DNA from 3 places in the Aeromonas sp. FDAARGOS 1414 genome. Region 2 is predicted to be linked to each of the others. Evidence: predicted binding sites of a transcription regulator. Region 2 holds the regulator's gene; each other region holds the start of a gene.
What was found. Region 2 encodes LexA, which represses DNA repair genes until DNA is damaged. Its sites were predicted from a motif close to ANCTGTNTNNNNANACAGNT; they were not measured.

Region 1 (3,276 bases), 880 kb from region 2:
GTGGCACGCCAGTGGCAAAAGCTGGCCATCAACTGTGCCATCAATCCCCTGACGGCCCTCTACAAGCTGAAAAATGGCGAGCTGGCTGGCCCCCGTTTTGCCGATGCCCTGCAGCAGATCTGCGTGGAGGTGGCGGATGTGATGTGCGCCGAAGGAGTTGCAACAACGGCAGAGGAGTTGCTGCGTCGGGTGATGACAGTGGTGGAACTGACCGCTGACAATTACTCCTCCATGCATAAGGATATGGAGCTGGGACGCGAGACCGAGATTGAGGCCATCACCGGCTTCCTGCTGGCCAAGGCTGCCCGGCATGGCATTGCCGTACCGGTCAATCAGGGTCTCTATCAGGCGATTAAAGAGAAGAGTCAGGCCGTCTGATCTTTTACATGGCAGAGCAAGCTGCAAGGAGGCGAACGTGAGTGTACTGGTGCTGGTGGCCCCCGGGTCGGAAGAGATAGAGACGGTCGCGATTGTCGATACCCTGGTGCGCGCCAGCATCGAGGTGGTGCTGGCCTCTTGTTGCCCGCATGGTGAGCGTCAGATCAAGGCATCTCGTGGGGTGCAGCTGGTGGCTGATTGTCATATCGACGAGCTGACCCGTCGGGACTTTGAAGCCATCGTGGTACCCGGTGGTTTGCCCGGCAGCGAAGTGATCCGCGATACCCCGCTGGCCATCGAACGGCTCAAAGAGCAGGCCGCTCTTGGTCGCTGGCGCGCAGCCATCTGCGCCGCCCCCGTGGTGGTGTTGCAACATCACGCTCTGCTGGATGGTGCCATCGTCACCTGTCATCCCGGCTTTCAGTCCCGACTACCGACATCGCAACTGTCACATGAGCGGGTCGTCAGGGATGAGGCTCATCGCCTTATCACCAGCCAGGGGCCGGGCAGTGCCATCGAGTTTGCGCTTGAACTGGTTCGGGTGCTGCGTGGGGATGATGTGGCTACCGCCGTGGCTGGCCCTATGGTGCTGCCTTGAGCGCACTCTGTTGCTGAATCAAACTAGCCATGCTTTGAAAACCGGGCCCCGGTCATCTTGATCGGGGCCCGCTTGTTGTCTGCCGTTGTTGGCCACATCATATTGCCAAGCTTAGTAGTCGTATTGTGAACACTGTTTCTTGCTGTATTCCTCACGCCAGCGTGCCAGCTCTTCCTGAGTGCCCAGCGTGTCTCCTTTCTTGATGGCCTGTTCCAGTATCTCAATCCGGTCGTACAACCAGCGGCACTCCGCCGTCGGGTTGTTCTTGCCGATGCCGGTCAGCGGCAGCAAACAGAGTCCCAGCCAAAGATATTTCATCCCGAACGCTCCTTGTCATTGTGGTGGTTAAGGTCTCTTTAGAGTCTACCATTTTAGCCGTAACGAGAGAGATAGAGCTGTGGTTATCCTTGGGGTAAGATGATGCCATGTCTGTTTATTTATACAGTGGTATGCGCAAGATCATCCATATCGACATGGACTGCTTTTTTGCCGCGGTGGAGATGCGGGACAACCCCGCATTGCGGGAAGTTCCGCTTGCCATCGGTGGGTCCTCCGAGCTGCGCGGTGTCATCTCGACCTGCAACTATGTGGCGCGCCGGTTCGGGGTGCGCTCCGCCATGCCGAGCGCGCTGGCGAAAAAACTCTGCCCACCGCTGGTACTCATCCCGGGGCGAATGGCGGTGTACAAGGATATCTCCCGTCAGCTCAGGGCCATTTTCCTGCGCTATACCGATCAGGTTGAACCGCTGTCGCTGGATGAGGCTTACCTCGATGTGACCCATAGTCGCTGTTGTGGTGGCAGCGCCACCCTGATGGCGCAAGATATCCGGCAAGCCATCGTCACCGAACTGGGATTGACCGCTTCGGCCGGGGTCGCCCCCAACAAGTTTCTCGCCAAGCTCGCCTCGGAGCAGCGCAAGCCTGATGGTCTGTTTGTCATTCGTCCCGACGAAGTGGCCGAATTTGTCTGTCAGCTGCCACTCGGCAAACTGCCCGGGGTGGGGCGCAAGACTGCCGAGCGGCTGGAGGCTCAGGGGCTCTACACCTGTGAGGATGCGCGGGCTTTGTCGGCACAAGAGCTGTGCAGCCGTTTTGGCAAGCTGGGGGAGGTGCTGACGACCCGGATCTGGGGGCTGGATGAACAGCCGGTGCAGGCGCACCGGATCCGCAAAACCATCGGGGTGGAGACCACCCTGGCAAGCGATCTCTGTGACGAAGAGGCCTGTCTGAAGGTATTGCAGCAACTGCTGCCTGAGCTGGAACGGCGATTTCAGCTGGCGTGTCCTGCCGAGCAGGTGATGGGGCAGGGGATTAAACTCAAGTTTGCCGACTTCCATCAGACTACCGTCTATCGCAGCCAAGGGGGCTATCAGGCCGCATTGTTCACACCACTGCTCAAGGAAGGGCTGCTGCGGGCACAAGGGCGTTCGATACGTCTGCTGGGACTGGTAGTCGGGCTACCGAAGGAGGGAGAAGTAAACCAACTCTCGCTGGATTTGCTATGAGATGGTTAAGTTTTTGTTTATAAAGTCGATAATCTACCTGTATCTGCATGAAGTAGGAATATTGGCATGAATGCTCTTTCTGTCCAGGGACGGATTACCCTGATCGCCGGTTGCTGTCTGCTGGTCACGGCCGCTGCGCTGGTCACCTCCTCTATTTATAACGCGAGCAAGATGCAGTCCCAGGTGCGGCAAGCCACCATGCATGAGGCACAGCTGTCAGCCGAAAACAGGATGAAAGCGATGGGGTCAGAGCAGGCCGCCAAGGTGACCAGCTATCTTGATGAAGCCTATTTTCGTGCCAGTCTGCTGGCCGAGAGCGTGCTGTTCCAGCGCAAGAATGCGGCCGACAACTTCGTTCATTCGGAGGCGCTGCGCGGGGCTATCAATCAGCAATTGCACGATGCGGCAGCCTCATCGACCAACCTGCTCGGCGTCTATGCGGTGTTCGAGCCTGACCAGCTGGATGGGGAAGACAGCAACTATCAGGGCTCAACGGCGCTGGGTTCCAACGACAAGGGGCGTTTTTCCAGTTACTGGGCCTATGACAACGGCAAGATAGAGCCGGAAGTGCAGAATGAGGATGTACTGGCCGATGAGAGCCCGACCGAGGCTGGTGGCATCGAAAACGAGTGGTATCGCTGCAGCATTCGCACCCGTGCCCTTTGCCTGCTGGAGCCCTATCTGGACGATGTGGGCGATAAACAGATATTGATGACCTCGGTGACGGTCCCGCTACTGGAGCAGGAGACCTTGCTGGGGATGGTCGGGGTCGATATCTCGCTGGCCACTTTGCAG
Region 2 (3,276 bases):
CATCAGCAGTTCGGCCAGATTGTTGACGGTGCCCGCCATCCACTCCGGACGCTCCTCTTCCCCGATGTGCTTTTTCCAGTCGGGGATATGTTCGCTCAGGTAGCTGTTGAGGGTCAGCGGCTCGCCGAAGTTGACGAAACCACGGCCGTAGTTGCGCAGCTTGCGCAGGATGCCGAGCACCTGCAGGAAGCTCTCTTTCTCCTTGCGGCTCCCTTTGAGCTCGTTGTGGTAGGTGTTCACCTCCATCACGTGCTCGTAGCCCAGATAGACCGGCACCAGAGTCACCGGCCTGTCCAGCCCGCGCATCATTGCCTGCAGGGTCATTGCCAGCATGCCGGTCTTGGGCGGTAGCAGACGGCCGGTACGGGAGCGACCACCTTCGGTGAAGAACTCTACCGAGTAACCCTTGGCAAACAGCAGGTTGAGGTATTCCCGGAATACCGTGCTGTAGAGCGGGTTGCCCTTGAAGGTGCGGCGAATGAAGAAGGCGCCGCCGTGGCGGAAGATGGGGCCCGCCGGCCAGAAGTTGAGGTTGATGCCTGCCGCGATATGGGGTGGCACCATCCCCTGGTGGTAGATGACGTAGGAGAGCAGCAGGTAGTCCATGTGGCTGCGGTGGCAGGGAACGTAGACGATCTCGTGCCCTTCCTGCGCCAGCTGGCGTACCTTCTCGGCGCCATTGACCGACAAACCGCGGTAGAGCTTGTTCCACAGCCAGCCGAGGAAGCTCTCACCCAGGCGGATCAGCCGGTAAGAGAAGTTGGAGGCGATTTCGTCCATGTAGCCATGGGCACGCTTTTGCGCCTTCTCGAGGCTGATCCCCTCGCGCTGGGCCTCCTCTTCAATCGCCTGCTGGATCACCGCGGAGTCGAGCAACTGCTTGAACAGCAGGTTGCGGTTCGGCAGTTTCGGGCCGGTGGCAGCCAGCTGCTGGCGGCTGAAGTGGGTACGGGCCACTCGTGCCAGCTTGTGGGCGATGGCCTCGTCGGTGCCGTGTTTGTCGGCCATGTAGCGCAGGGAGAGGGGCGGCGAGAAGCGCACCAGATTCTCGCGACCCTTGAGGATCACGATAAGCGCCTTCTTCAGCCGGTTCGGCGCCAGGCTGCTGATGATGTTGAGGCCGGAGGCTTCTTCCCCTTCCCGACCCGGAGCGCGGCCCCAGAACAGGGTGACGGGCACCACCTGGATATCCAGCTCGGGATCCTGCTTGTGCAGATCCAGCAGCTGGTGGAACTCCTGCAGGAAGGGGAGCGGTTTGCTGCGTTTGCCAAACAGGGGAGGCGGACGGTCCAGACAGACATAGCGCGGCAGCAGCTGGCCGTTCAGTTCCAGCGGCGTGAAGGGGCCGGGCAGACCGAGATCCTCGCAGCACTGCTGCAGGGTCATCAGGTCGGTGATCGAACTGGTTTTCAGGGCATAGACGATGGGTCTGGCCGGATCCAGATTGAGTTCTGTGATGGGATTTTCCGGCAGGCTCTTGTGATTGACCAAGCCGCTGACCGGCCATTGCAAGATGGCTCTGGAAATCTTCTGTCCTAGGGACATGTGCGTCTGCTCTCCAAAAAAATGCGGCGTGAGCATAGCAAATCGACAGCCCCTTGTCGCCGAGAGGTACGATGAGTCGGCTGCGCAGGATCAAAACAGCAGTAAATGAGGGGTCTGTTGCGACAAATGTCAGCTGCGCCTTGCCTTGGCCACTGCACTGTATATACTGCCAGTGTGCTGTATAAAAAGACAGGTGCCAATTCTATGAAACCCCTTACCCCCCGCCAGGCCGAAGTGCTGGAGCTGATCAAGGTGAACATGAGCGAGACCGGTATGCCGCCGACTCGTGCCGAGATTGCCCAGAAGCTTGGTTTCAAGTCGGCCAATGCGGCCGAAGAACATCTGAAGGCCCTGGCCAAAAAAGGGGTCATCGAGATCATGCCGGGCACGTCCCGCGGCATTCGCCTGTTGCTCGAAGAGGAAGAGGTGCTGGAAGAGAGCGGTCTGCCGCTCATCGGCAAGGTTGCCGCCGGTGAACCTATCCTGGCTCAGGAGCATATCGAGAGCCACTATCAGGTGGATCCCGCCCTGTTCCACCCGCGCGCAGATTTTCTGCTGCGGGTGCAGGGGATGAGCATGAAGAACATCGGTATTCTGGATGGCGATCTGCTGGCGGTGCACAAGACCCAGGAGGTGCGCAACGGTCAGGTGGTGGTCGCCCGTCTCGATGAGGATGTCACCGTCAAGCGCTTCCAGCGCAAGGGCAGTCAGGTATGGCTGCTGCCGGAAAATGAAGAGCTCTCCCCCATCGAGGTGGATCTTTCCTGCCAGCAGCTCACCATCGAAGGACTGGCTGTCGGGGTGATCCGCAACGCCGACTGGATGTAATTATCCCCGCCAACTGCGTTTGTCACACGGCCTCCTTCGGGAGGCCGTGCTGTTTCTGGCGCACTTTCCCTGTCATATCAAACAGATCATCGGCTGCGGCATTTTTGTCCTGTGCGACCGGCTACCAATCATCCATTTCAGATATATGCTCAGATCAGTGCCCTGTCGCTGAGACAGGGCTTGGCACCTCCCTCTGACCATCACAATGTGTCGGTACGGGAGGGCCGGTAACAACGAGAATCGGGCAGTGCACCTTCACGGGATATGAAGGGGGAGTGGGGAGATCCCGAGCCTTGTCGGGCAAAGGGGACCACTCGTAATGGTTGCAGATAGTCGTGACGGGCCTGTTCCCAGTTCAGGCCGACGAAGCAACATGACCTGTCGGTCAAGGAGGACTGGTATGGCATCAAGATCGCCATGGGATTCAGAGGCTGGGGTTGCGCCAGCGGAATCGTCAATCACCCGTTTTGTCAAAGGTAGCCGGATGACCTGGTTTTACGGTCTCTGGCTGCACCATCGTGGTTCGCACTGGACGCTCTGGCTGGGATGCCCGAAAGAGAAGGTGGTGCGTCTGGTGCTGCTGTTCAAACGGGGTCACGGTGATCGCCAGGGGGAAGAGGGCTGGCTGGCCCCCGTGATTCCCATCGGCGTGCGGGCCATCGGCAAGATGTTGCAGCAGGGGCGTAACGCTCGCCCCTGAGCAGAAGAGACCAACAAATCCATCCATAACCGGCCCCCGAGGGGGCCGGTTTTTTTATGGCCGCAACTGGCGATTAATTATGCCAAATGGTCGACTCCTGACAGGGCGTTGCACAAGGTTGAACCACCTTGGCGGCTCGCTGGGGTACAATGCCCCCCTCTTGTCCGGTCACTGCTGGCCATCTGCCTCGAACTGAAAGGGTC
Region 3 (3,276 bases), 2.1 Mb from region 2:
CAGCCTGTATTGCGATAACGTGTTATTCACGCTCTAAGGGAATAGGACGGTTGCTTTGCCTGCCATTGCATCAGTGTTGCTATGGCTTGTGGAACAGGCTTATCAGGATACAGGGTGAAGAGAGACGCCATCGTGTGTATAAAGCAATACCCGTAAGCCTGTGACTATGGAGTCATTCTCTGCCTCTGCCTCTGCCTCTGCCTCTGCCTCTGCCTCTGCCTCTGCCTCTGCCTCTCTCTCTCAATGCGCAGTTGGGAGGGGGTCTGGTTTAGCCAGCCAGATATGTGTGAAGCTACAAACCCTGCTTGCGGAAACAACAAGGGCTGCACATTGTACAGCCCTTGCCTCTGGAGAATAGCGGGTTGAGCGTGTCAGCTGGCCCAGGTGATGATGTGATCGATCCATTCACCCGCCTGATCCTCATGAATGACTTTGCCACGGACGGATTGACCAGCCTGATGCATCGCGGAACGACTGCCGGTCAGCAGAGGATGCCACTCTGGAAGAGCGTCACCTTCAGACAGCAGGCGATATGCGCAGGTTGAGGGGAGCCAGTCATATTCGGCGATCTTGTCATGGGTGATCTGCAGACAGTCAGGCTCTTTTTTGAAACGATTGGCGTAATCAGAGCACTGACAGGTCTTGGTGTTAAGCAAATTGCAGGCGACATTGGTGAAAACCAGTTCGTCGGTATCTTCATCGATCAGCTTGTTGAGGCAGCATTTTCCGCAACCATCGCAGAGGGATTCCCATTCGGATTCAGTCATCTGCTGCAGACTCTTGGTCTGCCAAAAGGGGGCTTGCATCATACCGCTCACTTATTACACCTGATAAAACGCGTGGTTATACCCCTTGTTACCCGGTATTTCAAGGAGAGGGTCACTCCGGGGAGAAAATTGTCGTGATCAGCTCAAATGAATGCAATGACTTTCAGCCTCATCATATTGCTCAAACGGGTTCGCTGGTGGGCAGGAAGTCCCGCAGGTTTGAATACTTGGGCTGCATGATAGTTCAGTTCAGGTTTTATTTTCTGCTTCTTTATCCGTTACATCTTTTGATGTTTGTCTGCTTGCAGCAAGCAGGGTCAAATGATCTCCGATGCCTACCGTCAGGCTGTTGCACGCTTGTCTTTCAAATAAAGCCGCTGGTCACATATTGTTTGCGCCCTTGTCACTGCGACCCGCGGGAGAGCCTACGTAGGCGTTCGTTTTTTGTCTTAATGATTGAGATAGATATCTTGCTCTGCATAGGCCAGCAGAGGTGTGCCGAGGTTAGTCCGTTTCGCGCCAAAGAAGCGGGTGAGTACGCCAGATTGCTGTCCCAGTCGCTGTAGCTTGACGTGATCCAGCTCGATCTGCTCGGGTAGCCAGGTAAATACGGCGGCGCAGTGACCATTGCCCAGACTGCGCTCCAGGGTTTGCTGCCAGTTCTTGATTTTGGGGCTATGTACCACCAGCACTCTCTTGGGATCGATACCTCGCTCTTCCAGACGGCTGACTGTGGGGCGTCCCGGCGGGGCGATCAACAAGATCCAGCCGGTATGAGCCTCCCCAAGCTTTGTCAGCTCGCTCAGAAACTGATCATCAGACTGGATAGTCACACCATAATGAGCCAACTCCGCTTTGCAGGCGGTTCTGGTTGGCCAGGGCTTGCTCATGACACGATTCATCGCAAAGGGCTGTGGGTGCAGGGGCTGGTTCATATATGGGGTTCCTGTATGAATATCCAAGCTGTATGTGCATACAGTAGTTCTATCCTGTGGCAGTGACAAGGTGTTTTTGCTGAATAATGTGATGGCGTTGGCATGTGTCGTTAGTAACATTATGTTTTTAAAGACTATTTAATATAAAACAGACTGGGTGTTTTTCGTACTATGGACAAACCTTGCGTAACCGCCCATGGTTATACAGGTCATTTACAGGAGGTGCCGCCATGGACATCAGTACCTTGCAACGTCTTGATGCCAACATCTTGCTGGGCATCATCAATGAGAAGCTAAGGCTTGAGTGTGACGGGTTGGAGGAGTTGCTGGCCTATTACGATATGAGTGAAGAGCAGTTGGCAGGGCGTCTGGATCAGATTGGGTACCATTACGACCCATTGAGCAATCAGTTCAAAGCACATCTTTAAGGGTGCAATGATTGCTTCATATTTATACGGTAATTTTTCAGGCACATTGAAATCGGTTTCAATGTGCCGTCTTGCTGCCTATTTTCAGGGATTTTCAAGGCTTGGCAATCTCTGAAAACCTATTCATGCCAGAATATTTTTATTTCTTCATTAAGTTTATGATAATAAAGGGAATGTTTGTTTTTGTACGATCAATTAAAGGAAAGGGTTTTCAAGCTTTTCAGGCTGTTTTTATCGGTTAAAGTGTGACTTGCGTTAACTTTTAATTCTGCCGCTTTAGTTAGTATTCTCACGCCGGTACATATTTTGAGATAACAACAGCGCCGGTCCCGCAAGCGGGATAACAATTTTATTTGTAACGAAGGAATATGGTTTATGGCTACCAAGAAGAAGACAGACCAGGATCTCCAACTGGATAAAGATCAGCTCAAGGCGAGTATCGTGCGTCACCTGCGTTCTACCTTGGGAACAAGCGAACAGAAAGCCTCTCCCGAAGCGTGGTGGAAAGCCACTGCTGCGGCTGTCAATGAACAGGTGTACGAGCGCCTGACCCGCACTCAGCAGACTCATTTCAAGAAAGATACTCGTGCGATTCACTATCTCTCTGCTGAATTCCTGATGGGGCGTCTGACCTCCAACAACCTGCATAACCTCTCTCTTTACAAGATTTGTGAAGAGGCGCTGAGCGAACTCGGTCTGGATCTGACCGACCTGTGTGAACAAGAGCCTGATATGGCGCTCGGCAATGGTGGCCTGGGTCGTCTGGCTGCCTGCTTCATCGACTCGCTGGCAACCCTGAACTACCCGGCTGTGGGCTACGGTATCCACTACGAACACGGTCTGTTCCGTCAGGAGATCCAGGATGGCCGCCAGATTGAGCGTCCGGACTCCTGGCGTGAATATGGCAACCCTTGGGAGATCTGCCGTCCGGAGTCGGTACAGGAAGTCCCCCTCTATGGCTATGTCGAGACCGTGTTTGGTGACAATGGCGGCCTGAAGAAGGTTTGGCACGCGGGTCGCAAGATCAAAGGGGTGCCTTGGGATATCCCGGTCGTCGGTTTTGGCGGCAGCACCGTCAACATCCTGCGTCTGTGGGAGTCCCGAGCCTCCGAGTTTTTTGACTGGGACGTGTTCAACGCCGGTGGT

Region 1: a site for LexA is predicted at 1,404-1,423, ahead of dinB (DNA polymerase IV). Genes of this name have one in related genera too.
Region 3: a site for LexA is predicted at 1,729-1,748, ahead of I6L44_RS05000 (DUF4250 domain-containing protein). Genes of this name have one in related genera too.

What each region holds. Positions count from the first base shown of each region.
Region 1 covers NZ_CP077210.1:2,639,801-2,643,076, reverse strand. Annotated here, with positions in the region: gene I6L44_RS11680 (ketopantoate reductase family protein) at 1-378, shown strand, start outside; gene I6L44_RS11675 (DJ-1 family glyoxalase III) at 416-976, shown strand; gene I6L44_RS11670 (hypothetical protein) at 1,088-1,294, opposite strand; gene dinB (DNA polymerase IV) at 1,426-2,481, shown strand; gene I6L44_RS11660 (methyl-accepting chemotaxis protein) at 2,548-3,276, shown strand, end outside.
Region 2 covers NZ_CP077210.1:3,524,086-3,527,361, reverse strand. Annotated here, with positions in the region: gene plsB (glycerol-3-phosphate 1-O-acyltransferase PlsB) at 1-1,545, opposite strand, end outside; gene lexA (transcriptional repressor LexA) at 1,750-2,373, shown strand; gene I6L44_RS15925 (hypothetical protein) at 2,858-3,073, shown strand.
Region 3 covers NZ_CP077210.1:1,114,624-1,117,899, forward strand. Annotated here, with positions in the region: gene I6L44_RS04990 (YcgN family cysteine cluster protein) at 372-806, opposite strand; gene I6L44_RS04995 (cell division inhibitor) at 1,217-1,702, opposite strand; gene I6L44_RS05000 (DUF4250 domain-containing protein) at 1,933-2,130, shown strand; gene I6L44_RS05005 (glycogen/starch/alpha-glucan phosphorylase) at 2,506-3,276, shown strand, end outside.